4 regions of the Priestia sp. ABM2_011 genome follow, and region 2 is predicted to be linked to each of the others. Evidence: riboswitches for the same ligand, from Rfam matches in the RefSeq annotation. Region 2 holds a riboswitch; each other region holds the start of a gene.
The links. A riboswitch is a leader RNA that binds a small molecule or an ion and turns the genes downstream of it on or off. The one in region 2 is predicted to bind S-adenosylmethionine.
Positions count from the first base shown of each region.

Region 1 (7,361 bases), 1.6 Mb from region 2:
TCTTGGAAATGTATGGCTTGATGAACGTTTGCGTGAACAAACTATACCGTTTTCACAGCGTTCAAGCAGCAAAACATTAAAAACGATTAGCAGGGGAAGTAAATTAACAATTCCTGAAGGCGATACGCTTCGTTTTTTCATTTGGTGGAAAGAAGGCTTTGCAAATGGTGAACATACCGGTAGTGTAGATATTGATTTATCTGCCGGAATTTACGATGAAAACTGGCAGTATAAAGAGCATATTTCTTATACAAACTTATCTTCAAAAAGCTTCAAAGCTTTTCACAGCGGAGATATTACATCTGCTCCTAACGGGGCATGTGAATTTATTGACTTGCATATCCCTACGATTCTAAAAAAAGGCGGCCGTTATATATTGATGAACGTTTATTCATTTTCTGTCCAGCCTTTTGTTATGCTTCCCGAATGTTTTGGAGGATGGATGATGAGACAGCACATAGAGTCCGGCGAGATATTCGAACCTTCTACCGTACAAAATAAAGTAGATCTTGCTAGTGATTCCACCATCTCCATCCCTTTAATTTTTGATTTACAAGAGCGAAAATTAATCTGGACGGATATTTCGCTGCATCACCATGTTGAATTTGAAAATAATCTTGAACAAAACAATGGTTCGGTCTCTCTTATGGGAAAAGCCATGACAAAGCTGTTAAAGCCAACGCTTTATGATCTTTTTTCATTTCACGCACAAGCTAGAGGAACACTTGTCCATGACAAACAAAAAGCTGACACTATTTATTCGCTTGATGAAGGTGTTACTCCTTATGATATTGAAACAATTATTGAAACCTATCTAAACTAATTATTTATAGGAAAGTAAGAACAAATAAACGAAAAGACCTCTTTCCAAGAAAGAGGTCTTTTCGTTTACTTCACTAGCTTTTGCTCAGTCCCAGCTGAACCTTGACTTCGTTTATGAAATCCTTTTGCGTAGTACGCAATAATAAGACCGATAAACCATAGTGGTCCGATAACAACTGCAATTCTTGTATCTGGATTGTACGCCATAAGAACAACCACCAGCGCTAGGAACGCAAGTGACACATAAGACGTTAACGGAAATAAAGGCATTTTGTATTTTAACTTTGCCTCTTCACCTTTTTTTAGCGTTTTGCGATACTTAATTTGAGAAAGCAAAATAATTCCCCAAGTCCAAATCGCACCGAATGTTGCAATGCTTGTTACCCACGTAAATACTTTGGCAGGCACAATGTAGTTTAACGCTACTCCGACTAATAACGCACCCGCTGATGCTAAAACAGCTTTTCCAGGTACGCCGCCTTTTGTCAGCTGACCGTATCCTTTTGGAGCTTCTCCGTGCTCTGCTAAGTTAAACAGCATACGGCCTGTACTAAAAATACCGCTGTTACAAGAAGAAAGAGCTGCTGTTAGCACCACAAAGTTAATAATGCCTGCCGCTGCTGGAATCCCGATTTTTTCAAATGTTAATACAAACGGGCTTCCCTGTGAACCAATTTCTTGCCAAGGATAAATCGACATAATGACAAATAATGCACCAACGTAGAAAATAAGAATACGCCAAAAGACCGAATCAATCGCTCTTGCTAGAGATTTTTCTGGATTTTTCACTTCTCCCGCGGTAACGCCGATCATTTCAATTCCTAAATATGCAAACATAACCATTTGCAGCGACAGTAAAATACCTTTGAATCCGTTCGGGAACAGCCCGCCGTTGTCCCATAAGTTTTTAATACCCGTCGCAACGCCGCCGTTCCCGATTCCAAACACAATCATTAATAATCCAACGGCAATCATTAACACAATCGCTAAAATTTTAATAAGTGCAAACCAAAATTCCAGTTCACCATATGCCTTAACAGCTAAGAAGTTAACTGTTGTCATGATGACAAGCGCCGATAACGCCCAAATCCAGTTTGGTACATCCGGATACCAATATCCCATATAAATACCAACGGCTGTAATTTCAGCCATACATGTTACAACCCATAAAAACCAGTAGTTCCAACCTGTTAGATAACCAGCAAGGGGCCCTAAATAGTCGCGCGCGTACTTGCTGAATGAACCTGCAACAGGTTTTTGAATCGCCATTTCTCCAAGTGCTCTCATAATAAAAAACATAATCATTCCGCTAAATCCATACGCCAATAATATTCCCGGCCCTGCTAATTTAATAGCAGATGCAGATCCAAGAAACAGCCCTACCCCTATGGCTGCTCCTAAGGACATCAGCGTCACATGTCTTTCTTCTAACCCGCGTTTCAATTCTTTCCCCTGAGTTTTCCCCTGCATAAACGTCTCCCCTTTTTCCAATCTGTCAAAACGAGATGAATACAGCTTTTTTGTTAGCGCTTTCATATAAATTTATGCTAAAAGTCAGCTAGGCTGTATATTTGTATTCTATCACCTTTCTCTCGTTTTTCTTTTGTCGAAAAACAAAAAAATTATCGTATCATTTTGTTTAAACGCACAATTAGACGTAGACACTGCTTTTTTACTATGTATTTATTATCGCACCTAAGTAATAGTATTTTTTTAAAAATAGAAAAACGCCGACTCAACTCCGTCAGCGCATCGTTCATTTTATGCTTTTTTATAAAACTAGCATTTATCTCGCGGGTTCAAAAGTTTTACAGCCAGGTTCTTCCGTTTCAGAAACATGGTGACTACTTTCAGGACTCACAACGTAAATGGACTCTGCACTGCATTTATTTCCCGATTTCCAATACATGCACTCATTCACTTCACATAATACACCTTGGGCCACTGTTATCCCTCCTTTTTTTGTCTTATCTATTTACTACCCGAAATAGAACGCTTCTAACATTTACATGCAAAAAAACCGCTTGTTTATCAAGCGGATCCTTTTACTGCGTGTGTTCAACATACTGTTTTTTAGCTAAATATAATTCACGACTCAGCGTGATCCGCCGTTCTCTCAAGTTCCTTAATTTAACTTGAAACTGTTCATTAGTTGGCTCTTCTTGAATTAAGCGATACGTAAAAGAAATATCTTCATTTAACTGTTTAAAATCTTCCCATATTTCTTGAACGAGTGCGGATTGTTTGTCTTCAAATGAACGATTTTGCTTCGTTTTTAGCGCGGCTAAAATTTCCTGCTGCCACGTTTCGTCTTTTAGTTCTTTTGCTAACAAGTATAGATCTAAATAATCATCAACGCTTAGCGCCTGTTGTGTATTTTTCAATGTCATCACCTTTTCTATACGAAATGTTTCTTCCTAAGAAGAGGATTTCATCATAGAAAAAGATTCCTCTTCTTATCTGTCAGAGCTAGGCTATGCTGGAATTAGCACCATTCAATGATTGTGGTTGCTGAGGCTTCAAAGGGCCAGTCCCTCCACCTCTCTAGATAAGAATATTTCGCTTTTAAATTATTTCTGACTATTCTAATATGTTTTATAGGTTACGTCAATAGCTTTTCAATAAAAAGAAAAAAGAAGTAAAATATGGTATGATTTTATAAAGGATGGTGAGCACATGAAACGATATATGTTATCTGCTTTTTTGGGAAGCTTGCTGCTGCTTCTTAGCATTGCTTTTTCATCTACTTTCCACGTTGCAATTGTCAAAACAACCGGAAGCATTGGAGGGATTATTTTAGCAGCGGCGGCTTTAGTTATGAACGCGCTTGAAGATCCCCCTCCTCAGGTAATACAGGTGCCGGAGCTGTTGAATCACTGGATAAAAGCACCGTTTGGGCTACTTATTTGCTTTTACTTTCATTACCGAACCTCATCGCATGTATAACATCTTATGTTTTATGGACTCGCTGACATTCACCAACATTACGGACGTTTTGCCACCTGTAGGCTCATTGATATTTGTTTATCTACAAATCCAAGTTCACGGTACACATGCTGTGCAAAATTCCCAGCATGAACGCTGAGTCTGATTTCAGGGTATCCTTTGATAGACAATTCATCAATTGCTTTTTGCATTAACGGCTTGGCTAGACCTTGCCCGCGGTATTCTGGTAAAACATATAACTCGTAGATAAAGCCAATTTCTGCTTTTGAAAAGAAGTCGGCAGATGGACCGACAAAAACCCAGCCTGCAAGTTTATTTTCTTGTCTAGATACTAAATAATAACACCCTTTTTCAAGGGCATTATCAATTAGTTCATTTACGCGTTCAGTTGACGGTTGAAACTGATGCGTTGTTCCTTCAAACAGCGCATCAGCAGATTTCGTCCGAATTTCCTGTATTTCTTCTTCAGTAGCTTTTGCAATCATCACAATCTCTCCTTTCGTGTTCGTTTTCCACATACAGAGATAAATTCCTGCAAAAAAAAGTCTTCGCCTAAGCGAAGACTTTTATTTAAATTCAAAATGTTCTTGATGGTTGCCTTGTTCATCCGTCCAGTTAATCATGATGTCTAAGCCTGCCGCTTTTCCAGGAACAGCAAAATTGGCATAGCGAAAACGCTGACCGCTTTTGCTTAAGTTAGACCTTTCAATAGGAGAAAACAAGCTGTATTTCGCCTTATTTTTTCCTTCGTGCCTAAAAGCTTGGACCTGCACACGCTCTACGTCTTTTCCAATGTTTTCAACGGTTAATCCATATGTATGATAGACGTTATTTTTCCACTTTAGCTGATTATCTCCCGTCATGCTCGCTTTTGTCAGTTCGACCGACCATTGTTCAGATGATTTCTTCATTGGAAGTTTCTCAATCGAAAGAGCGCTGACATGAATGGTTGCAAAAGCAAGCCAAACAAAACAAAAAGTGCTGACTGTATAAAGTAGTCTTTTCATAGATTTTGATCTCCTTAGAAATTTTAGTAGTAGCATCTCCTATTACCTTAAAAATTATGATAAACACTTTAACAAAAAAGCCTCTCCATTCAGGAGAAGCTTCTTAATTAATGCATCAGCAAATCTTTTTGTTTGTCTAACGAGTGTTTTGTATATAAATCTCTTTCAATCGCATATTTAGGACGCTGTTTCACTTCGTTGAAAATCTTGCCAATGTATTCTCCGACAAGACCTATTCCCATTAGCTGCAGGCCGCCTACAAGCCAAATTGATAAAATAAGAGACGTCCAGCCAATTTGCGTATGATCTAAATATTTTTGAATCAGCGCATAAATGCCAAACAAAATACTAAAGAGAAACGAAGCTCCTCCAAGCAGCGTCAGTAAGCGTATAGGTGCTACGCTAAAAGACGTAATCCCGTCAAATGCAAAAGCGAGCATTTTCTTTAGCGGATATTTTGACTCACCCGCCGTCCGTTCTTTGCGGTCATATGTGACTTCCGTGGAGCGAAATCCTACTAATGGTACAAGGCCCCGCAAAAAGACGTTTCCTTCTTTATATTTCATGAGTTCACCAAGAGCACGTTTGCTCATAAGGCGAAAATCAGCGTGATTTTGAATGAGCTGAATTCCTAGCTTGTTCATAAAACGATAAAACCCTACTGCCGTGGTTCGTTTGAAAAATGTATCGGTTTCTCTGCTGTCTCGAACGCCATATACAACTTCATACCCGAGCCAATATTTCTCTACAAAAGTACGAATGACGCTGATATCATCTTGCAAATCCGCGTCAATGGAAATGACGCAGTCAGATTGCTTATGAGCTACTTCTAATCCTGCAAGCAAAGCATTTTGATGTCCTACATTTCGCGCTAACTTTAACCCTTTTACAAACAAATTGCTGCAGCTTTCTTTTTCAATAAGCGACCACGTGCTGTCTTTACTTCCATCGTCTACAAATAAAATAGTGCTTTCACTTGATACAAGTCGTTCATTAATCAGTTCTTTTACTACAGTAGTTAATTGAAAAGACGTCTCTGTGAATACTTCTTCTTCGTTGTAGCATGGAACCACGATCGTTAAAATAGGTCTGTTCATGTTATTGCCCCCTTACTTTGCTTCATATACATACACTTTCCAAGCGGACTGTTTATCGTTAAATGCTTTTAAAAAGTGCAAACCGTCGCTTTCAGCATTTTCAATTGGCACAGCTGAAAAAATATAGCGACCGCCCATTTTCTTAAATTGGCTGATATTAAGCTGCAAATGACGGATTTTTTTCGTTGAGTCTTTTCGGTAATCATATTTTTTCCCTAGCTCGCTAACAAACACATAGCAGCGATTGCCCCAATGATCATAGTAGCTTTCTAGTTTTTTATTTTTATCAAGCTCTTTGGCAATAATTTTGCGAAACTCATGTTTATATGTTAACGGATAGAAGTTGTTATACGTATCTAGCGTATAAAAGCCGTTATACTGAGCAATTGATGGATGAAGCCCTATGCTCGCTACGCGATAAGATGATTTAGGTTTTCCAATATATCTGCTTATTTCATCAAATTGATGCACAGCATAAAATTCTTTGACTGAAGGCTCGTGATTGTAGCGATAGTAAAGTTCAGGATTTGCTATAAATAACAAAAGCAGCTGTAAAATCAAACATACCCACACAAACTTTTTCCACGCCTTGCTCCTTTTCCACAAAACATAGCCGCCAACGGCAAACATCAAATAAATAATGAGCGGGCGTAAAAAGTGAAATCTAGCAAAGTTGAACGTATTAAAAAGCTGATATTTTTCTTTTAGCGGCTCCCAACCTTTATAAAACCAAAACGCATACCAAATCGACAGTAGTAGATTAAGAATAAATAACTGCAAAAACGTTTTTTCAAGCTTTTCCTTGCGATTTCGAGCAACAAACCACAATACGACAAAAGAAAGCGGTAAAATGACAAAAGTATGAAGCGTCATTACATGCGTATGCCCGAGCGTATAGTTCTTCAAAGCAAGGCGAACGGAATGTCCAAAGCTTAGAGTAGAGCTTAAAAATTCATTTCGACTCGTCGGGGCCTCCGGAAATAAAAGCGAATCAACAAGTCGGTATTCAATGAGCAGAAAGACAGCAGTCATCGCTGCAATACTGCTTAAAAAAGGAATATTCCACGCTCGTTTTTTTACTACGTCTCTTAGCCATAGCAGCCCCATCGCTGCTAAAAAGAAGAAAAACCCGAGCACAAAGCTCGCGTAAAACGGGAGCAGTAAAAGTGTAAGCCATTCCTTCCACGTTCCTTCGCGGTTTCGAATGGTTAAAAACGCCCACAGCGCCAGCGGCTGTCCTAATGTACTCAGCATGCCCGAAGGCCAAAATGGCGTAAGTGCAAAAGCAAGCGATACAAGCACTCGAATCGCATACGCATCCTTGCTTTTAATAAAATGCTTTTTTAATAACAAATACATTCCAATTAAAGCAAATACGCGCGTGATCGTTTGACTCAGGCTGTATGCAAGCATGGTCGGGAATAAACCATATAGCCACTGGATACCGCTAAATTCTGTTCCAAACGTATTCCTCGGCAATCCGTTAATA
Region 1 covers NZ_JBSWUB010000001.1:1,545,196-1,552,556, reverse strand. Annotated here, with positions in the region: gene ACXAE4_RS08140 (TerD family protein) at 1-823, shown strand, start outside; gene alaP (alanine permease AlaP) at 889-2,292, opposite strand; gene ACXAE4_RS08130 (DUF1540 domain-containing protein) at 2,609-2,767, opposite strand; gene ACXAE4_RS08125 (hypothetical protein) at 2,868-3,212, opposite strand; SAM riboswitch class I at 3,276-3,377, opposite strand; gene ACXAE4_RS08120 (hypothetical protein) at 3,499-3,768, shown strand; gene ACXAE4_RS08115 (GNAT family N-acetyltransferase) at 3,807-4,253, opposite strand; gene ACXAE4_RS08110 (hypothetical protein) at 4,335-4,775, opposite strand; gene ACXAE4_RS08105 (glycosyltransferase family 2 protein) at 4,883-5,872, opposite strand; gene ACXAE4_RS08100 (DUF6044 family protein) at 5,885-7,361, opposite strand, start outside.
Region 1: another riboswitch for S-adenosylmethionine. It lies ahead of ACXAE4_RS08125 (hypothetical protein); the one in region 2 lies ahead of ACXAE4_RS16845 (Na+/H+ antiporter NhaC family protein).

Region 2 (7,361 bases):
GAAAGACGTTTTATCAATACAGTAAAGAAATTACAGGGAAATGGTTGAGTAAGTTAATTAGCTTACTTATGATAGGTTATTTTTTACTGCTTGGTGGTTTTCACGCCCGTTCATTGGCAGAAGTAACCGGATATCTCTTGCTGGAAGGAACGCCGACGTGGGCTATTATTATGCCATTTATGTGGATAAGCCTCTATTTAATTAGAGGGGGCATTAATCCGATCGCTCGACTGTTTGAAATTATATTCCCTATTACCGTTATTCTTTTTTTACTGGTAGCTTTTATGAGTATGAAAATATTTGAAATAGATAATCTGCGCCCCGTACTTGGATCAGGAGTCCTTCCTGTACTAAAAGGGGTAAAAACAACTGCTCTTGCATTCACCGGTCCTGAAGTCATGTTAATCATTTTAGCTTTTATGAAAGAACCGCACAAAGCAGGAAAAGCTGTGCTAGTTGGAATTACTATTCCTATATTTATTTATGTGATTACTGTTGTAATGGTGATTGGAGCGTTATCGATTGATGGAGTAGTAATAAGAACATGGCCAACGCTTGATTTAATAAGGAGTTTTGAGCTGACAGGCTTGATTTTTGAACGATTTGATTCCTTGCTTCTAGTTGTATGGATCATGCAGATGTTTGCTTCTTTTACTATTAACCATTACGCCGCTTCATTAGGACTGTCTCAGCTTTTCAAAAAAAACATTCATCCATTTATGTATGGTTTGCTTCCGGTCATATATCTTATTTCCATGATTCCTAAAAATATTAATGATGTATTTAAATTGGGAGATATGATTGGCAATATCGCCTTAGTTTTATTTGGCATTTTGCCGCTGCTTCTTCTCATTATTTCAAAAGTAAAGGGAGTAAAATATGAAACAAACCTTTAACCATTTCCAGTACCTATTGGTTTTGTTTTCTGTTTTTTTGCTCTTTCCTCTGGCAGGCTGCTGGAGCAGTCATGAAATTGAAGAGCAAAGTTTTGGAGTGGGTGTGGCCTATGATAAAGGTAAGGAGTCCATAGCTGAAAAAGAATTTGATGAACAAGGAGAAGGGTATACTAAAAAGAACCTGATTACGTCAACTTATCAACTTATCACTCCTCAAGTCGCAAGTTCAACCACTAAACAAGGAGGACCGCAGCAGAAATCTTACGTAAATATTTCGGAAACAGGAGATTCTCCTTTTCAAATGCTTCGTGAATTATCTTTAAGAAGTGACACTCCTTTAACTAGTCCTCATATGAAAGTAATGGTTATCAGTGAGGCCCTTGCACGAGCGTATAGTTTAGAGCAATTAGTGGACCAAACTCTTCGGGACAATGATTTTAGACCTAGTTGCCTTGTGTTTATTAGTAAAGGAAGAGCTAGCGACACGTTAGAATCAAAAACAGCAGGAGAGATCCCAGCTTTTCACCTGTATGGAATGATAGACAATACGTATCGAACAACGCGGGTTTTACCGCCCATGCCGCTTATTAAATTAGCAAGCAAGATTCAAACTGGATCTAGTTTTCTATTGCAAAATGTATTATCAGCAAATGGAGAAATCAAATTTGCGGGTGCTGGTATAATTAAAGGGGAAACAAGCAAAATGATTGGTTTTTTGAATGAAGAAGAACTAGATGGTTTGGCTTGGATTACAGGGAAAGGGAAAGGCGGGCTAGTAAAAAGCTTTGATAAAAAGACCGGTCAGCTGATTGTATATGAAATAGAGTCTATGAAAAGTCACATTCAACCCCATGTTAAAGGAGATAATATCTCTTTTGATGTACACATTGAATCAGTGGGAAGGCTATCTGAAAGTTGGATGACCTCAGGGAGCTCTTTTAATAATCAATTTTTACAGAATGCGCAAAAAACTTCAGAAAAAAAAGTAAAGTACCTGGTAAGAAACGTACTAGAAAAAATGCAAACAAAATATAAAGTTGATGTTGCAGGTTTCGGAAATCAATTGAGAATTAAGCAGCCTAGAACATGGATGAGGGTCAAAGGAAATTGGGATCAAACATTTAGTGAAGTGCCAATTAACTATGATGTGAAGTTAACGATTAAAGATTATGGAGCATCCGGGTCAAAAAAGTAAGCACCCGACTGTAACTTTGCTTATCGTTATGTCAAAAATGAAAAAAACCTAAAAAAATAATAATCTCGGAACTTCCCACGAAATACTCATCGTATGCTTCGTACAGAGCCTTCAACAAACAACAAATAAGAGCTGCCGGTTTTCGACAGCTCTTATTTGTTGTTATTCAAAAATATAAGCTAGTGCTTGAAGAGCCTGTTCTGGCGTTTCGACTACAACTTGGGCTTTGTTTGACAGTTCTTTAAGCGGGTGGTGCAGTTTTTCAGGGCGAACCAAAATTAGCGGTTTATCTAATGCGATGGCTGTCGCTGCATCCATTGAGCTGTTCCACTGCTTGTATTTTTCACCAAATAAAGCAATGACCACATCAGATTTTTTAAGGAGCACCTGCGTGCGTAAATTATTAATTTGAGAAGCAGCTTCATCTTTTAAGACAGCGTTAGGCTGTTTTCCTAAAATTTCTTCTCCAATGTTGTCGGAGCGGTCATGGTCTGTCATGGGACCGACAAAGGTAAGGGGAAGGTTTAATTGTTCCGCTTGGTTTTTAATTTCGTCTCGCCAGTTATCATGAATTTGCCCGGCAAGGTATACGGTTAAGTTCATTATGTAGAAGTCCTCCTCTAACTAAAGTTTGTTTTATTTTATCAAATGTAAGCGGATAATACGAATGATTTGAATGGGCTACTTTTCCAAAAATAAGGTTATAGTAGACAAATAGTTAAAAAAGAGAAACAATAGAAAGCGTATTGCTAATTAAAGAAAGGATGTACCTGATGACAGAAACAGTGCTACAAGTAGATCATGTTAGTAAAGTAATTGGGAAGAAAACCATTTTGCATGATGTATCCTTATCGGTTGAGCGCGGTGAGATTTTCGGATTGCTTGGTCCGAACGGCTCTGGAAAAACAACGCTAATTCGTACCGTAGTAGGACTCATTAAAGAAACAAAGGGAACAATTACCGTCAATGGGTTTCCTTTAAAAGAACAGTTTACTTCAGCTATGAAATCAATTGGAGCGATTATTGAAAACCCTGAGTTTTATGATTATCTGACGGGCTATCAAAATTTAAAACACTTTGCGAATATGCATGAAGGGGTCACATCAGAACGCTTGGATGAAGTGATTGCTTTAGTAAAGCTTGAAAACAGCATTCATGCAAAAGTGAAGACGTATTCTCTTGGGATGAGACAGCGTTTAGGAGTAGCTCAAGCCATTTTACATAAGCCTGCATTGCTTTTACTAGACGAACCAACAAATGGTCTAGACCCAGCGGGAATGAGAGAATTTCGTACATATTTACAAACGCTTTGCAGGGAAGAAGGAATTTCAATCTTAATCGCGAGCCACTTATTAAAAGAGGTAGAAGCATTATGTGACCGCGTTGGCATTATTCAAGACGGTGAGTTAAAAGCCATTCAAGATCTATCTCCAAATCGTCAAGACCAAGGAATGTACGTAGAATTTGAGGTGTCTGACGCGCAAAAAGCAGCGGATCTTTTATCACAAGAATTTGAAGTAACGATGAGATCACATATTATCGACGTGGCGATTGTAAAAGAACAAATTCCAGCTGTAAATAGAAAATTAGTGGACAGCGATATTTTAGTCTACCGAATCACTCCTGTGTATGAGACGCTTGAAGATTCGTTTATGTCCGTTACGGAGGGAGAGCACCATGCTTAAGTTAATTCAAAATGAACATATGAAATGGTTTTACAAAAGAAGTACAAAAGTCACATTTATTACAATCGGCATCTTAACTCTTTGTATGGCTCTTTTAATGAAGAAAGTAGCAAACAGCGCAGGAACGGAAGACAACATATTGAATTTCCTGTCATTTAGTGCAGGCATGCTGATCCTCGTTCAATTTTTCGCGCTTGCTGTTGGAGGATCAATGGTTGCAAAAGAGTTTGAAGCGGGTACCATTAAGCTTCTTTTAATTCGCCCTGCTAGACGTTCAACGATTTTAACGTCCAAGTACATAACGCTCGTTTTAATTAGCTTGTATTACTTGCTGAGCTATTTGCTTTTTTCGTTTGTATGGGGAGCATTGTTCTTTGGATTTGCCAGTCTAGAAGGAGATGCGCAGCTGCTTAAAAACATTACGCTTACGTATGACAGCGCGTATATGGAAACGTTTATGATGATGACGTTCGCATTCATGCTGTCGTCTTTATTTAGAAACAGCGCGCTTGCTTCAAGTCTAGCTATTGTCGTAAGTATTGGGGCGAAAGCAGTAACTGGGATAGTATCACAGTTTGGTCTATGGTGGGGGAAATTTTTACTGTTCGCCAACACAAACTTTGTGCAGTATATGGACGGAATGAAGACGATGTTTGACGGAATGACAATTCCATTTTCAATCTTCATCTTAGTTGCACACTTTGTCTTCTTTATGGGGGTAGCATGGGTGGCGTTTTTAAAACGTGACGTAGCTAATTGATGTGAGAATTTTCACACTATATATTTTTCTAAAATAGCATTTGACAATTAAATAAAAAGAGATTACAGTAGTGAAAGACTATTTTTAAAACAACTACAAACTTCTTATCAAGAGAGACGGAGGGACTGGCCCTACGATGTCTCGGCAACTGGCTGTACGCAGTGCGGTGCCAAATCCAGCAGACGATGTTTCGTTTGGAAGATGAGAAGGGTAATCTTATGATACAAATAAGAGACCTCTTCTTATCAATAAGAAGAGGTCTTTTTTTATTACGTAAACAAGAGGTGTTAAGAATGGAACAACAAAAAGGAAACGGCTGGGCGCTGTTACCGCTGGGCGTCTTTTTAGTCCTGTTTGTCGGATCAGGAATTATAACGGGAGATTTTTATAAGCTGCCTGTATTAGTAGCTATTATCATTGCAGCCATTGTGGCGCTGGCTATGAACCGCAAAGATTCACTTAATGTAAAAGTGGAACGCTTTGCTAAAGGAGCAGGGCATCCTGATATCATTATTATGGTACTTATTTTTATTTTAGCAGGTGCTTTTTCAGAAGTCGCTAAAGGCATGGGAGCTGTTGATTCAACGGTAAACTTAGCTCTGTCTGCGCTTCCGCAAAGCTTAGTGGTAGTCGGAATCTTTGTTATTGGCGCATTCATTTCAATTTCGATGGGAACGTCAATGGGAACGATCGCTGCGTTAGGGCCTATCGCTGTAGGAATCAGTGAGCAGGCGCATGTATCCATTACATTGGCAATTGCTGCTGTTGTTGGTGGTGCAATGTTTGGAGATAATTTATCCGTAATCTCTGATACGACCATTGCGGCAGTTCGTACTCAAAAAACAAATATGTCAGATAAATTAAAAGTAAACTTTTTTATTGTCCTTCCTGCAGCGATTGTTACAGTGATTTTATTACTTGTAATGACGCTAGGCAATACGTCATCAGTAGAAATTAAAGATTTTAGCTGGTTTAAAATCTTGCCTTATGTCGGCGTACTCGTTGCTGCCATATTTGGTGCAAACGTATTAAGCATTTTAACCGGAGGAATTGTATTAGCCGGCGTGATTGGATTAGCTGACGGAAGCTACACGCTTTCTTCTCTTGCTAAAACTGTGACAGAAGGTATTGGCGGAATGTCGGAATTAATTATTTTATCTCTGTTAATTGGCGGAATGGTTGAACTCATTCGCTATAACGGCGGTATTCAGTTCTTATTGAACCTATTAACACGACGTATTCAAACAAAAAAAGGCGGAGAATTCAGCATCGCTGGATTAGTAAGTTTAACCAATTTAGCCACGGCTAATAACACGATTTCAATTATTACAGCAGGTCCGTTAGCGAAAGAAATCTCTGATAAGTATTCAATTGATAATCGTAAATCAGCCAGTCTGCTCGACTTGTTTTCATGCAGCGTTCAAGGGCTTATCCCTTACGGTGCACAAATGCTTCTAGCAGCAGGATTTGCTAAAGTTTCACCAATTGAGATTATTCCATTTACATTCTATCCAATGTTAACAGCGGTTTGCGGTATCATTGCGATTGTAATTGGCTTTCCTCGTTTAAATAAAAAATCAAAATCATCTAAAGAAGCTGCGTAATATCAAACCCTTAAAAAGAACATTCTTTTTAAGGGTTTTTTACTGTTTGAAAAAATCAGTCGGCTTTTTTTCATCTAGCTCCTTCCAAAGTGTCTCATTTTGTTTAAGTGCATAAGCCGCTCCTCCGATTTCAATTCCGCATAATAAAATGAATAATAAAATACCCATGATATGACCTCCTTATATAAGTGAATAAAAACATGATTGTAACGGGTTTAGCTTATTGCTGTTTCACTTTATAATGAGAATAAAGTATGAAACGCGTTTCAGCGCAAGAGAAAAAGGTGAAAACATGACAAATATCCGAGATATCGCAAAAAAAGCTGGTGTATCTGTTTCGACCGTGTCACGGGTTTTAAATCATCATCCGTATGTAAAAGAAGAAAAGCGCCGTCTGGTAGAAGAAGTAATTCAAGAACTTAATTACGAACAAAACATTAATGCCGTTCACTTATCAAAAGGGAAAACAAATATGATTGCTGTCGTCTTGCCTTTTATTAATCATCCTTATTTCAGTCTGCTTTTAGAAGGAGTGGCCTCTCAAGCGTTAGAAAAGCAGTATCAGCTTGTTATTTGTCAGACGAACTATGATGTAAAAAAAGAAGAAGAAGCGCTTCATATGCTAAAAACAAAGCAGGTTGATGGAGTGATTATTTGTTCTAGAGCAGGCAGCTGGAGCACGATTGAATATTATCAGCAGTACGGGCCGATAGCCGTGTGCGAAAACGTACAAAATCGTTCTATTCGCTCCGTATACGTTGATCATTATGCAGCTTTTAAGAAAGCGCTCATGTATTTAAAAGAAAAAGGATATACGGATATTGGCTACTGTATTGGAAGAATGACGGGTACAAATAGTCAACAGAGGCAGCAAGCATACAAAGAATATGTAGAAAGAATAAATGAGCCTTATCATCCGGAATGGGTGTTTCAAGGCTGTTTGAACGTGACAGATGGTGAAAAAGTGGTGAAAAAATTGGTGCAGATGAAAAATCGGCCTCAGGCGCTTTTAGTAACAAACGATCAAGTCGCTATTGGTATAAAAGCTCAGTGCGAACAAGCGGGTATATCAGTTCCAGGCGATTTAGCTATTATTGGTTTTGATAATCATCCGCTTTCTTCTTATTTACAAATCACAACGATCGAACTTCCTCTCAAAGAAATGGGCGAAACGCTTTTTAAACTAGTTAGGAGCAAGGATCCTCAAAAAATTGAGCTTCC
Region 2 covers NZ_JBSWUB010000001.1:3,125,182-3,132,542, reverse strand. Annotated here, with positions in the region: gene ACXAE4_RS16870 (spore germination protein) at 1-896, shown strand, start outside; gene ACXAE4_RS16865 (Ger(x)C family spore germination protein) at 880-2,091, shown strand; gene ACXAE4_RS16860 (YtoQ family protein) at 2,254-2,694, opposite strand; gene ACXAE4_RS16855 (ABC transporter ATP-binding protein) at 2,865-3,776, shown strand; gene ACXAE4_RS16850 (ABC transporter permease) at 3,769-4,536, shown strand; SAM riboswitch class I at 4,638-4,744, shown strand; gene ACXAE4_RS16845 (Na+/H+ antiporter NhaC family protein) at 4,830-6,140, shown strand; gene ACXAE4_RS16840 (hypothetical protein) at 6,180-6,308, opposite strand; gene ACXAE4_RS16835 (LacI family DNA-binding transcriptional regulator) at 6,433-7,361, shown strand, end outside.

Region 3 (7,361 bases), 1.2 Mb from region 2:
CGGGTCGTTTACGCTTGGAAGAGGTACTGATTTTGTATTATCAGGAGGCGCGGGTGCTCCCCTTGATTTTGAACCGCCTTTAATTTTAAATAATTATAATTTTACGGAGTTTTTTGTTAGCAGGTACGACATTTTAGGACCTCTTCTTTGGAAGGATTTTGGACGACCTCGAAGAAGTTGTTTGTAAAAACAAGAAAGTAGAAAGCTAGGTTCAAAAAAAAGAGGCTGGGACAAAAGGGTTTTAGGCGAAATGAAAAATGAACCACTAATCAAGCATCTTGATTAGTGGTTCATTTTTTTATTAGGGTAAACGTAGATTTCATGTGTATAGGTCTTTCTAGCAGGTGATTGGAGGACAAGACGAAGACTCCTGCGGGAAAAGCGGAACACGTGAGACCCCACAGGAGCGTATGCGACGAGGAGGCTCAGCGACCGCCCGCGGAAAGCGAAGTCTTGTACGGAAATCAACTGCGGTGTCACAAGCGATTCAGCTCATGTATCCCATTTGCCTTTAGATTGGATTCACTTGGTTATGTCTCAACCTCTTTTGGAAAACCGTACGAAACCTTGTAGCAGAAGGCTCAGTCAAACGTTATAATAGATAATGAATGATGATATATTCTCTATATTTGTCATATATTTGTATTACATATGTAATTGAAGAAAAACATTCACTTGATATACTGTTTAATGACTTAACTTTATCTTAACATTCACAGTGAAATGCGTGTTTATAGAGGCTTAAAACATACACAGCAAATGGAGGAGCTATCATGGCAAACGAAAAGATGCAAGAAGGACTCAATCGTTTTATTAAGGAAGATTTAAATGACCTTTTAGGTAGACTGTTCCCCCTAATGGACCGAGAATGTGCGGAAGAAAAGAGAATGCTTATCGAAACGGCGGTAGAGTACATCTATTCTTCAGGGTATCATCAAGGAGCAAAAGACTTGATTGAAACACATCGAAAAGATGATTACAAATTATTAAGGCAAAAATTAGCGTCAACGCCTCCTGAAAACTAATTTTTTTGAAATTTCTTTTGACAACATAAATGTAAGGTGTTAAGATGACTCTACATTCAAAATATTATAAACAATTAAAACTCTTATTGAGAGAGGCGGAGGGACTGGCCCTGTGAAGCCCGGCAACCATTTAACAATCTTGTTAAAAAGGTGCTACATCCTGCAAAGCGTACAGCTTTGAAAAATAAGAGAGGATTTCATAGATACTATGCCTCTCTATTCATGATAGAGAGGCTTTTTATTTTATGTGAATATGTTTTGAATGAACAATTTCATAGAAATGCATCAGGTGCTGTGTAACGAATGTACGCAGCTTAAAAGGGAAGACCGGTGAAAAGCCGGCGCGGTCCCGCCACTGTAATGGGGAGCAACTTATTAACCACTGTTTCATGTTGAAATGGGAAGGGATAGGAAGCGATGAACCTAAGTCAGGAGACCTGCCTGTTGTATGCACTTAAGCTCTACGGGATATAGAGAGGAGTGAGGAATACGTGTTGAGAAAAACAGGCTATCTCAACTTTAGTTAAGTATGCGTATCATCTCTCTTTTCATTTCGAAAAGGGAGATTTTTTAGTTTAGCGATAAAAAAATATATAGGGAGTGGAAAAAATGAGCAGTGTAAAAAGTTCAAATGTAGGTTATCCAAGAATTGGTGAAAAACGAGAATGGAAAAAAGCGCTTGAGCAGTTTTGGGCAGGAAAGATAGAGAAAGATATCTTTCTTCAGGAAATTGAAGCTCTTCGTCTTGGGCATCTGAAAAAACAGCGTGACGCAGGAATTGAATTAATTCCAGTCGGCGATTTTAGCTTATACGATCACGTGTTAGATACAGCCGCTATGTTTGGTTTGGTGCCAAAGCGCTTTGAATATAACGGAGGCCCGGTATCCCTTGAAACGTATTTTGACATCGCCCGAGGAACAAAAGGTGCGGTAGCCTCTACGATGACAAAATGGTTTAACACAAATTATCACTATATCGTACCAGAGCTTGACGAATGTACGCCTGCCCTTGTAGAAAATCGTCCGCTTCAATTTTACAAAGAAGCAAAACAAAAGCTGAATATCAAAGGCAAACCCGTTATTTTAGGTCCAGTAACATTTGTGAAGCTGTCAAAAGGATATAAAAAAAGTGAGTTTAAAAAAGTAGTTGAACAGTTTGTTCCTCTTTATGCAACAATCTTAGCGGAGCTGGAGGCAGAAGGGGTCGAGTGGGTACAAATAGATGAGCCGATTTTAGCTACAACGCTATCAAAAGAAGACCTGGCACTGTATAAAGAAGTCTATGAAGCTTTGAAAAAAGCGGCACCGAATGTAAAAGTCATTTTGCAGACGTATTTTGACAGCGTAGATTACTATAAAGAAGTAGTTGCTCTTCCTGTTCACGGAATTGGATTGGATTTTGTACATGACCGAGGCGAAAATCTCACGGCGCTTAATAAATATGGTTTTCCAACTGATAAAGTGCTGGCAGCAGGAGTGATTGACGGACGAAACATTTGGCGTGAAAACTTGGACGAACAGCTTTTAACAATCAGTGAAATTGAAGAAGCCGTATCAAAAGACCGTTTGATTCTGCAGCCTTCATCAAGTTTATTACATGTTCCTGTCACGGTGAAAAGCGAAAAAACCATTGAGCCAATTCTAAAAAACGCGCTGTCTTTTGCAGATGAAAAGCTAAAGGAAATCACGCTTTTAACAAAAGCGGTGCAGCAAGGAAAAGAAGCAATAGAAAAAGAAATAAGTGAAAGTAAACAGGCGATTCAAGCATTAAATGGATCATCTTTTCGAAACCATCAAGACGTGCAAAAAGAGCTGAAGCAGCTGCACAGCTATAAAGCACAGCGCCAAGCGTCGTTTGACGTACGTCAACGCGTTCAGCAAGAAGCGTTTCAACTGCCGCTTCTTCCAACGACAACAATTGGAAGCTTTCCGCAAACAAACGAAGTGCGAAAAGAGCGTCTGAAGTGGCGTAAAGGAGAGTTAAGCGATGAAGCATATGAAGCGTACATTAACGCTGAAATCAAAAAATGGATTGAAATTCAAGAAGACATCGGCTTAGATGTCCTTGTGCACGGAGAGTTTGAGCGCACGGACATGGTTGAATACTTCGGTGAAAAATTAGGAGGTTTTCAGTTTACGAAGTTTGGCTGGGTGCAATCATACGGTTCTCGCTGCGTGAAGCCGCCGCTTATTTACGGAGATGTCTCGTACGAGCAGGCGATGACGATCAAAGAAACGGTCTACGCACAGTCTCTAACCAATAAGCCTGTTAAAGGAATGCTGACGGGGCCGATTACGATTTTAAACTGGTCATTTGTGCGTGATGATATCCCGCGCTACGACGTGGCAAATCAAATTGCGCTTGCTCTTAGAAAAGAAGTGGAAGCACTTGAAAGTCAGGGCATCTCAATGATTCAAGTAGATGAACCGGCGCTGCGTGAAGGACTGCCGTTAAAACGAGAAAACTGGGAAAGCTACTTGAACGCCGCGGTGTACGCGTTCAAATTAGCCACAGTATCGGTGCAAAACGAGACGCAAATTCACACGCATATGTGCTATTCGGAATTCGAAGAGATTATTGATGCGATCAAAGCGCTTGATGCCGACGTGATTTCCATTGAAACGTCCAAAAGCCATGGTGAATTAATTTATGCGTTTGAAAAACATACGTATAACCAGGGAATTGGACTTGGCGTATATGATATCCACAGCCCGCGCGTACCGAAGCTTGAAGAGCTGACACGAAACATTGACCGCGCTCTAAAAGTGCTTGATCCTGCATTGTTTTGGATTAATCCCGACTGCGGTCTTAAAACAAGAGGAATCAGCGAGACGGTGGAAGCTTTAAAAGTGATGGTTGAGTCTGCAAAACAAACAAGAAAAAATTTATTACAAAACGCTTAATAACAAGAAAGTAAAGGCCAAGCAGTGTAAACGCTACATTGCTTGGTCTTATGGGTTTTTAAAGGCCAAAAATATCCATTGACACTTCCCTTAGATTTTTGTATCTTTTTAAAGGTGTTTTTAAAATCAGGGAGGTACAACATGAGTAACAACAGCACGCAGCACGTTAAAATTGTAACAGCTGATCCATCAGCGCTAGGCCTATTCGGACTTGCCATGGTGACACTTGTTGCATCGTTTCAAAAGCTTGGGGTAACCGATGGTGTTTCATTGGTATTGCCATGGGCGATTTTTTTAGGCGGAATAGGGCAGCTAATCGCGTCTATGCAAGATTTCAAACATAATAATACCTTCGGCGCAACGGCTTTTGGTGCCTTCGGTTTATTTTGGCTAGGTGTAGCTATGACATGGCTTATTCAGCTTGGAGCATTTGGAGAAGCGCTCGCAAAAGAAGCGGATCCGAAGCAGCTAGCATTTGCTTTTGTCGGCTACTTAATTTTCAGCGTTTTTATGACGATTGGAGCAATGGGCACTCATAAAGTATTATTTATTATTTTTGTGTTAATTGATTTTTTATTTATTGGATTATCGCTAAGTACATTTGGTGTGGCATATGAATACACGCACTTACTAGCAGCAGTCTCAGAGCTATTAATTGCTCTGTTTTCATTCTATGGATCTGCAGCGGCTGTATTAAATACTCACTATGGTCGAGTTGTGCTTCCAGTGGGCAAGCCATTTGGTGCATTTATTAAATAATCAAGACGTTCATTAAACAGCGAAGTAGGGTTGAATTCTGTATGATGCAGAGGTCAATCCTTTTTTGTTTGTGCGTTTTTATATATAGTAGAAAGAGAGAAAGAGAATAGTAGCTTTTAATGAAAGGAAACGTTTCAATGATTATAAGACAAGTGGATGAAAAAGATTTAAACCAATTAATTACGTTAGAAAACAAAGGGTTTACACCTGATGAAGCTGCCTCAAAAGATGCATTTATCACGCGGATCAAAACCATTACTGATACGTTTATCATCGCTGAAGAAAATGACGAAATAATTGGATATGTGAACGGACCCGTCATTTCAGCTCCGTTTATTACGGATGATTTGTTTGAAAAAACGATTTCGAACCCTGAAACAGGTGGTCATCAAAGTATTTTAGGTATCGTTGTAAACCCCAAGCATCATCATAAAGGAATTGCCAGTATGCTGCTAAAAGAGTTTGAAAAACAAGCGCGGAACAAACAGCGCGTAACGGTGACTTTAACATGTAAAGAAGAATTGATTCCGTTTTATGAAAAAAACGGATATGTGAATCAAGGAGTTGCGCAGTCCCAGCATGCAGGCGTGCAGTGGTTTAATATGAGTAAGGAGCTTTAATTTTTACGAAAAATAAAATGATATAAAAAAAGCACAAGTTCTCTTTTAATGAATTTGTGCTTTTTTTACTCTTTATTATGTATAATTATTGTAAATATGTAAAAGTGAGGGTGTTTACATGAATAAGTACGGCGTGCTTTCTTTTATACTAGTAATCATCAGCTTTTCATTTTTTATGGTAAGAAGAGGTCCCGGTGTGAATATGTATGTCGATATTGCAGTGCTAGGGATTCTTTCGCTGGTGGGCATTGTTTTTGCGTCTGTGTCGAAAAAATGGTATTCAATTATTGGCGGAGTTGTTTTAAACTTTTGGATGCTTTCATTAGCAGTGTTTTTGTTCGTTGTAGGCATTATAGAAAAGTAAGAAGTGAGGGGTTTTTAACTAATTTTAATAAATGTATAACAATAAGGGGAAAATGGACAGGACAAAAGTATTTTAGTTGAAGGAGATTCCGAACGATGAATTGAGATTCTTAATGAAGAATCAAATTTGTTCGGGTTTTTTTATTGTGATGGTGAACATGTGCTTAATCTATCCCGTTTGCTCGTCTTTAGATTGAATTAATTTTGTTATATCTCAATCTCTTTTTTAGGTAGGTAAGAGACATTAATTTGTCAAACATATTTGACAGTAACAAGGAAGATAATATAAGATATGGGTGTAAAAAGTTTTTTACATTTTAGAGATGAGTGATGAATGGTGGAAAATCTAATTAAAGAACTGCGTAAAGTCAAGCGGATGTCTCAAGATGAATTGGCGAAAGTATGCGGAGTATCGAGACAAACGATTAATGCAATTGAAAACAATAAGTATGATCCAAGCTTAGCGCTGGCTTTCCAGCTGGCCCAAGAACTGGGAGCAACAGTAGATGAGCTGTTTTTATTTCATAAATCATAAGTTAGTAAAAAAAGGTAATGTGAAGCAACGATCTTCCTAGTAGGCGTGTTGACGATTCTGACCTATAAGCGAACAATACATAAGTAGGTAGAAGATTAATACTATTTCTATTGCTTCATATAAAAAATTCACCAAGAGATGGCGGTGAAATGAATGAAAAATCGAGCTGCACGAGTAGCTCTTACAAGTACGGGCATGTTACTGTTGATGATAACGTTAATACTTCCTGTTCCGGGATTAATCTACAGTCTGCTTGTAGGAAGCAGCATTGTACTAAAAGGATGCGGAACAGGAGGAATAAAAAGGTGTATCACCTGAATGCAGCGTGATGCGGAAAAGGAGGTTCCTTTTGAAAAAAAGAACGATTATTATAGCTGCACTTTTATTTATCATCGTATTTTATTTTACATATACCGGGAAAGCCTATCAGTTAAAAGACGTCATAAAAGTAGAGGAAGCAAACGTTACGCGTATTGAAATAGATACGGACGAAGGAAAACGTGTAGTAGATGATAAAAAAGAGATAAAGCAAATCGTACATTCTTTGGCAAAAGTAGAAGTGAAAAAAAGCAAGGAACTCGATCCAAAGTTTGACCAGTCTTACTGGGTAAAAATCGTTGAAAACGGAAAAGATGCGTACGGATTAACGATTTACGATAATGACTACATAAAAGCGTTTAACTTTGAAGATAAAAAACAGGCGACGTATACGATTGTTAAAGATCAAAAAGTAGATGTTAAAAAGCTGTTTTCAACTAAATAAAAAACCTACTAAAAAAGACAGCCTGCGCTGTCTTTTTTTATAAAAATAATAGATTGAAAATTTTGACTATTTTGAGTGGAATTAATCCTTGCCTATATAATTAATAAATGATTGAATTAGGTCAATATCAGGGTTAACTAACAGTGCTGGAAGAAGGCCAAATGTTAATAATACAAGGACGTTTGATCCAATAAAGATGCGAAGTGCTTTTTTGATTTTCATGATATTTCCTCCCTTTTTTATATTTTCGTATAAAAAGAGAAAAAAATCAATAGAAATGTGACGAAATTGTGAACTTTTTGTCTGATAGTCCCTGATAGATTATAAAAATTCCCTCTCTATACTAGATAAAGAGGGGATATAGTAAATCATAAAATATGTAGAAACATTAA
Region 3 covers NZ_JBSWUB010000001.1:1,904,464-1,911,824, forward strand. Annotated here, with positions in the region: gene ACXAE4_RS10110 (metallophosphoesterase family protein) at 1-187, shown strand, start outside; gene ACXAE4_RS10115 (hypothetical protein) at 345-515, shown strand; gene ACXAE4_RS10120 (hypothetical protein) at 774-1,025, shown strand; SAM riboswitch class I at 1,106-1,216, shown strand; cobalamin riboswitch at 1,296-1,484, shown strand; gene metE (5-methyltetrahydropteroyltriglutamate--homocysteine S-methyltransferase) at 1,635-3,929, shown strand; gene ACXAE4_RS10130 (acetate uptake transporter) at 4,071-4,688, shown strand; gene ACXAE4_RS10135 (GNAT family N-acetyltransferase) at 4,808-5,308, shown strand; gene ACXAE4_RS10140 (hypothetical protein) at 5,427-5,672, shown strand; gene ACXAE4_RS10145 (helix-turn-helix transcriptional regulator) at 6,006-6,206, shown strand; gene ACXAE4_RS10150 (hypothetical protein) at 6,360-6,524, shown strand; gene ACXAE4_RS10155 (DUF5301 domain-containing protein) at 6,556-6,969, shown strand; gene ACXAE4_RS10160 (hypothetical protein) at 7,051-7,191, opposite strand; gene ACXAE4_RS10165 (LysE family translocator) at 7,358-7,361, opposite strand, start outside.
Region 3: another riboswitch for S-adenosylmethionine. It lies ahead of metE (5-methyltetrahydropteroyltriglutamate--homocysteine S-methyltransferase); the one in region 2 lies ahead of ACXAE4_RS16845 (Na+/H+ antiporter NhaC family protein).

Region 4 (7,361 bases), 1.4 Mb from region 2:
AAGCAGAACGGTTATTTTTATGGGAAGTGAACGGGAAGTATGTGTCGATTGCCAATGCTACGCGTCCAACGACTCATAACATTACAATTAACTTTGTATACACGCCGCGGGAAGAACGTAAAAAAGGCTATGCCTCAAGCTGTGTGTCCACGCTTTCTCAGCTTATGCTAGACAGCGGTTTTCAAACAACAAGTCTATACACGGACATGACAAACCCTACGCCTAACAAGATTTATATGGAGATTGGGTATGAACACGTAGCTGATTCAGCACTAGTTTTATTTCATGAAAAAAAGTAGCAGGCTGTCTGCTACTTTTTCTATTACTTAAGGTTTTTTAACTAAATTAACGTGATTTAACGTTTTGCTATCATCAAAAATAAATTCAAGATCATAGGCGCCGGCGTGATACGTGTATCTCGTTTGAGTCGTACCATCACCTTTTACTTTACCTGTAAAGTTTGGCTGACCTAATTCTTTCTTTAAGTTAGCTTGCGTGATGGACCCTAAATTTGTTTGACGCTCTACATTCGTACCAAAATAGCGAATTTCATTGATGACGTTATTTTGGTCATAGCCGAATGCATACCCAGGATGGCCCATTTCCGCGTGGTAGTAGTCAAAGCTATTTGATGAACCTTCAGGCGGCGGACCGAACTGATCGCGAACGTCTTGACGCAGGGTTTTGCCAATTTTAAAGTCTGCTGTTAATCGCGGCACTTCACCTTGCACCGCCGCATTATAAATTTCGTTAATGTTCTTTACAGCTGTTTGACTTTGACTGCTTGTTTCTTGAGATGTAGCTGCATGTGCTGGTGTATCAAGCTGAGCGACAGGAGCAAATCCAAACGCAGCAATTCCTGTAATCGTCGCAGCAGCAGCCGCTTTTGATAGTCGTTGTTTCATTTTCATGATTTTTTCCTCCTATATATAACGATTTAGCAACCTCAGTCTACCTAAAAGAGAAGGTAGGCCAGAATAGTCAAGGAGTCTTAGTTGAGTTGGTAACTGATATATATATAATGTAACACGTCTTTTAGAATGTAAACGTCAGGTAAAGCAAAAAGCAAAAAACGATTCATTTATCATAGGTGAAAAGAGTGGTTTATATTCCTTTATTAGGTAAAAAAACGCAATATGAAGAAGGTTCTAATGCTTTATAAAAAACTGGATAATAATTGTAATTATGATACAATAAATCAAGTATTTGTTAAAAATATAATATTTATTGCTGGAGTTTTGATGTATGGAAAAAAATTTGATGAGAGGTACGCTTTTATTAACAGCGTCTTCTTTGTTAACAAAGATTTTAGGCTTTATTTATATTATTCCTTTCACAGCCTTAGTGGGAACGTCAGGTTATGCACTTTATAAGTATGCATACGGTCCATATACATTGATGCTAAGCTTTTCGACAATGGGTCTTCCGCTTGCTGTTTCTAAGTATGTATCGAAATATAACGGTCTTGGAAACTACCGTGCGGGACAAGATCTGTTAAAAGCAGGACTTCTATTAATGACGATAACGGGCATAATAGGTTTCTTAGTCCTCTATACGATGGCACCGTGGCTCGCTGAACTAGTTATTAACGGAAAAGATTCCTCAGGAAATAGTCAAAAAGACGTAGTGTACGTCATCCGAATGGTAAGCTTTGCTTTAATTATTATCCCGCCTATGAGTCTATTACGAGGCTACTTTCAAGGTAACCAGTCTATGGGACCGTCCGCGCTAAGTACAATTATTGAACAAATAGTGCGAGTGTTGTTCATTTTAGTAGGAGCATACGCTGTTATTCACCTTTTTCATAGCACAATGACAAAAGCTGTTGGAATCGGTACGTTTGGAGCGTTTATTGGAGGCGTAGGGGGAATTGGGATTCTTGGAGCGGTTTATTTGAAGCGCAAGCGGTTGATTATAAAAGAAGTGAACAGCGGAAAGAATAATAAATTCGTTCCGTTCTCTTTAATGTTCAAAGAGCTTGTGACGTACGCTGTTCCGTTTGTATTAGTTGGTTTAGCTATTCCTATCTATCAAAATATTGATACGTTTACGATTAACATGCTTTTTCAATCAATAGGATATGGACAAGCTAAGGCTGAAACGATTAACTCCGTCATTGGATTAGCGCAAATTTTGGTGATGGTGCCGGTATCGTTAGCGACTGCCTTCAGCATGTCGCTAATTCCGGGCATTACATCTTCTTTTGTGCAAAGAAATTTACGGGAAGTAAAAGGAAAGATTACAAAAACGCTGCAGCTGCTGTTGTTTTTTACTCTTCCTGCTGCGGTAGGGCTTTGTTTATTGGGTAAGCCGGTATATATGATGATTTTTGGAGCGAAAAACAGTCCTGAAATCGGTGGAGTTGTTTTACAATGGTATGCGCCTGCTGCGATTCTTTTTGCTCTTTTTACCGTAACAGCCGCAATTCTCCAAGGAATTAATCAACAAAAGAAGCTAATTTTAGGCTTGGGCTTAGGAATTGTTGTGAAGATAGTATTAAACGTACTGTTGGTTTCAAGCTTAAAAGAAATTGGACCGGTTGTCGCGACTTACGGAGGGTATGGTGTATCGGTTATATATAACTTCTATTTAATTGAAAAATCTATTTCTTACCGAGTTCAATCACTGGGACAAGCTGCGTTGACACCTGTTTTATTAGTAAGTGTGATGTCAGCCGCTGTGATTATCGGCAATTATACTTCTCACTATTTTTTAGAAAATAAGCTGTCTGCATCTTCACTTGCGATTAGCACATCTTGTATTTCAATTGCTTTAGGTGCTGCTGTGTATCTAGGGCTTGGCGTAAAAACAAGTTTAGGGCAATCTGTTGTATTAAATAGAAGAAAAAGAATGTAAATGTAAAGGAGAGAAAGGTGTGTCAAAACGATTTTTACTAACCGTAGCGGCTGGAGGATGTATCATAATTTTCGGCGCGCTGCTGCTATTAAATTGGGAAAGAGTGTTTGGAGACTACCGTCCCATTCAAACGGCAAAAGCTGTTTTCAAATTAGAAGTGGGAAGTCAAGGTGTAGCAGAGACTACGGATTCAGATGATGCTCTTTACTATATGGTGAAAAAAGGACATTTAGATGAATATATTCAACTGATGAATGAAAAAGGCTATGTGTTAAAAGAGAAAGATATTGATCATAACCGACTTGTTTTTAACGATGGGCAAGAGGATGAGCAAATTTACTACAAGCGCTTTGCAAGGAAGTATACGATGATTGATGGAGAAGGGTAAAGGCCTTCACTTAGAATTACTACATACTAAAATCATTAAAAGAAAACACCACCTTGCGAATAAAAGGTGGTGTTTTTTTGTTAGATTATCTCATCTTAGTTTTGCTCTTGCTACCCCTGTTACGACCATACTCGTAATAAAAATAACTACGATTCCAATGTTGGTCGGGGTATCAAAAAATATTTTTGAAACGGCTAAAGCGATAATAAGCCCAATGGCTATGCCAGATAATTCTTTCATTAATTTCAACATTAACACCTCTTAACAATATCGCTAAGGAAAAGTCTAACATTATTGGTAAAGTGGTTTCAATTAATAACACATTAACCGAAGAAGCATAATAGAATTTATTTGCTACCACTAAATCCTTTCGACAGTCAACAAATTCAGTATAAGCGCTTTGTGAAGAAGTATAGAATGATTCAAGAAATGAGGTAAAGGCTTTAACTTCTATTTTAGTAGACTAAAACCATATAATCCTATCTGTTTTTAAAGTTTTTTTGTATGAAAAAGAAAAATAATATTGACAATTATTAAAAAACTATTAATATTGACTATATTACATAAAACAAATAGCTATTGTTTTCCTTATCAAGAGAGGTGGAGGGACTGGCCCTGTGAAACCCGGCAACCGCTGTCTATGACAGAATGGTGCCAAATCCTTAAGAACAGTATGTTCTTGAAGATGAGGAAGAGACGTTTGGTTAACGAGCTCTTCCTTTATATAAAGGAAGAGCTTTTTTTATATTATAGGGGGAGTAAGTTAAATGAAGAGATTTCTTATTTTAGCAGTTGCGCTTGTACTACTCGTAACTGGCTGTCAGTCAAAAAGCACAAAAAGCAGTGGAAGTGAAGAGAAAGGAAAGAAGCGAATTGCTCTTGTTTTGCCTGAAAAGATTGGGGTTAACCCGTTTTTTCAGCAAATGGATGAGGGAGCAAAACGAGCTGGGAAGAAGTATAACATTGATGTAAAGACAATTGAATCTACAGATCAAGCAGCCATTGAAAGTAATTTGCGTGCTGCCGTAGCAGAAAATTATGACTTGATTATTACATCTTCTTTTGAATCCGAAGATGCGTTGAAAAAAGTAGCTCAAGAAAATCCGCAGCGTCAATTTGCGATTATTGATACAGTGGTTGATTTACCAAATGTAAGAAGCGTTGTATTCCGTGAACAAGAAGCTTCATATTTATTAGGAGCAGCCGCAGGATTGATTACGAAAACGAATAAAGTAGGAATGGTTGCAGCTGATGATATTCCATTATTAAAAAAATGGACGGTAAGCTTTAAAGAAGGACTAGAATCAACAAATCCAAAAGCAGAGTTTTTAGTAAACTATGTTGGAAGCTTCTCTGATCCAGCTAAAGCAAAAGAACTTGCTATTTTACAGGCTTCAAAAGGCGCTGATTTTATCGCTGGAGCATCAGCTGTAGGCGACTTGGGTGTATTTGAAGCAGCAAAAGAAAAAGGTTTTTATACGGCAGGCCAAGATATTGACCGTACGGAAGTAGATCCTGAGCATATCATTTTATCGCAGTTAAAAGGATCTGATGCGGCTGCTTATGAAACGGTAGAAGCACTAGCAAATGACAAATTTAAATCGGGCGTAGTGACATACGGCTTAAAAGAAAAAGGTGTTGGGTTAACGTATGTGACTCAAGACAGCAAGACACCTCTTAATGACTTTGTAGGACAAGATGTAATTGATCAATTAAAAGAAATTAAAGATTCGATTATTGATGGAAAAACAGTGGTAAAAGATCCGTTAGCAAAGTGAGTTGAGAAGAGAAGTCGAGTAAGGCTGGCTTCTCTTTCTTATTTTTGAAAAAAACCTAAAGGGAAAGGAGCAATGAATGGAATGAGTGAGCTGTTGCAGTTAACGAATTTGACGAAGAAATACGGTTCATTTTTAGCAAACGATAACGTGTCTTTTACGCTGAAAAAAGGGGAGGTTCACGCGCTGGTCGGAGAAAACGGTGCTGGTAAAACAACGTTGATGAGGATGCTTTACGGAATGGAAAAGCCGAGTTCAGGAAGTGTTCAGCTGCACGGGAAACCTGTTTCGTTTTCATCTCCTGCGGATGCGATTAAAAACGGAATAGGCATGGTGCATCAGCATTTTATGGTTTTTCCTCATTTTTCAGTGGCTGAAAATATTGTCTTGGGGCATGAGCCAAAGAAAGGTCTCTTTTTCAACAGAAAGCAGGCGAAAGCAGATGTACAGCAATTAACCCAAACTTATCAAATTTCAGTGGATGTTCATAAAAAAGTAAAGCATTGCTCAATTGGGGAACAGCAAAAGATTGAAATTTTAAAAGTGCTGTATCAAGGAGCAGAAATTATTATTTTAGACGAGCCTACCGCCGTTCTTACTCCTCATGAAGTAAAGGAACTATTAAAAACAATCCGGTTTTTGGCTTCTCAAGGAAAAAGCATCATTATTATTACACATAAGCTGCAAGAAGTGATGGAAGTAGCGGACCGAATTACAGTTCTTCGAAATGGTAAAGTAGCCGGCGTCACAAGTAAAGAAGATACCAATGCTCACCATTTAGCGAGACTAATGGTAGGGAGAGAATTAAAAGAGCGTCCTGCAAGAGTGCCATCACAAAGCACTTCTCATTTAAGCGTACAAAATCTCTTTTTAAAAGGAAAAGGACAAAAAAACGTATTGCAAAATGTGTCTCTTCACGTTTCTGCAGGCGAAATTGTCGGTATTGCAGGGGTTTCAGGAAATGGGCAGTCAGAGCTGCTTCAAGCAATTGCTGGATTAGTAGAAACAGACACCGGAAGTATCAAACTTGGAGATGAAGATCTTACAGGGCGATCTGTGCGTGAAAGAAGAGAGGCAGGAATTGCTCATATTCCAGAAGACCGCTATATGTGGGGAGCCTCTAAAGACGATACGATCGAGGAAAATGCGCTGATGGGCTATCAGTATAAAGCTTCTTACTCGAAGATGGGCTGGCTGAAAAGAAAGATATTCAAGTCGAGCGTGGAGGAATGGATAAATGAATTTTCGATTAAAGCCACTTCATCTAAGCAAAAAGCAGGAGAACTGTCTGGGGGAAATCTGCAAAAATTAATTGTTGCAAGAGAGCTTGGCCAAAACACCTCTTTTCTACTTGCTGCCGAACCAACGCGAGGAGTGGATATTGGGGCAATGGAACGTATTCATGATGCCTTGATTCAAAAAAGGAATAATGGCTCTGCTATTTTACTTGTATCGTCTGAGCTGTCGGAGATTATCTCACTATCAGATCGAATTTTAGTGATGTACGAAGGCAGTATTGTCGGAGAGCTTACAAGAGAAGAAGCGACGGAAGAGAAACTAAGCATATTAATGGCAGGAGGAACGGTAGAAGGTGATACAGTTGCAGAAACTTCTTAAATCATTAATCCAACCGATTATTGCGGTCATTTTTGGCTTAGCGATAGGAGGCATTATTATCTCCTTAACAGGTGGTTCGGTTTTCCAAACATATACAGAGCTCTGGAATGGAGCGTTTGGTAATTTTTATTTCTTCACCACTACGCTGGCTCGCGCTACGCCTATTCTGTTAATTGCGTTAGGTGTGGGATTTGCTTTTAGAGCAGGTGTGTTTAATTTAGGGGGAGAAGGACAAATGGTCGTTGGAGCGATTAGTGCAGCGATTGTTGCTTATTACCTGCCGGCTCCAGGGATAGTCAAGCTGATAGCAGCCATTGCCGCTGCTGTTGTGGCAGGGGGATTGCTTTCCGTTTTAGCAGGATGGATGGAAGCCGCGTTTAAAATTCAGCTTGTCATTTCGACCCTTTTATTAAATTATATCGCTGTTTTATTTGCAAGTTATTTAGCAGGTCACCCTTTTCAAGATAAAACAGGCTCAGCTGCTCTCGCTCAGACGCCTATGATTGAGCAATCAGCATGGCTTGGAAAAGTGTTTCAAGGAATGCCTCTTCATGTCGGATTTATCATTGCTCTAGTGGGTGCGCTGCTGCTATGGACGGTGCTTCGCTACTCTGTGTTTGGCTATGAAGTAAACGCATCCGGGAAAAATCCGTTGTTCGGAGCGTATGGAGGCATTCATCAGGTAAAAGTCATGCTGTTTAGCATGTTTATTAGCGGAAGCTTGG
Region 4 covers NZ_JBSWUB010000001.1:1,707,302-1,714,662, forward strand. Annotated here, with positions in the region: gene ACXAE4_RS08990 (GNAT family N-acetyltransferase) at 1-299, shown strand, start outside; gene ACXAE4_RS08995 (YjgB family protein) at 327-911, opposite strand; gene ACXAE4_RS09000 (putative polysaccharide biosynthesis protein) at 1,246-2,856, shown strand; gene ACXAE4_RS09005 (hypothetical protein) at 2,876-3,244, shown strand; gene ACXAE4_RS09010 (hypothetical protein) at 3,335-3,496, opposite strand; SAM riboswitch class I at 3,830-3,936, shown strand; gene ACXAE4_RS09015 (BMP family lipoprotein) at 4,012-5,022, shown strand; gene ACXAE4_RS09020 (ABC transporter ATP-binding protein) at 5,104-6,636, shown strand; gene ACXAE4_RS09025 (ABC transporter permease) at 6,611-7,361, shown strand, end outside.
Region 4: another riboswitch for S-adenosylmethionine. It lies ahead of ACXAE4_RS09015 (BMP family lipoprotein); the one in region 2 lies ahead of ACXAE4_RS16845 (Na+/H+ antiporter NhaC family protein).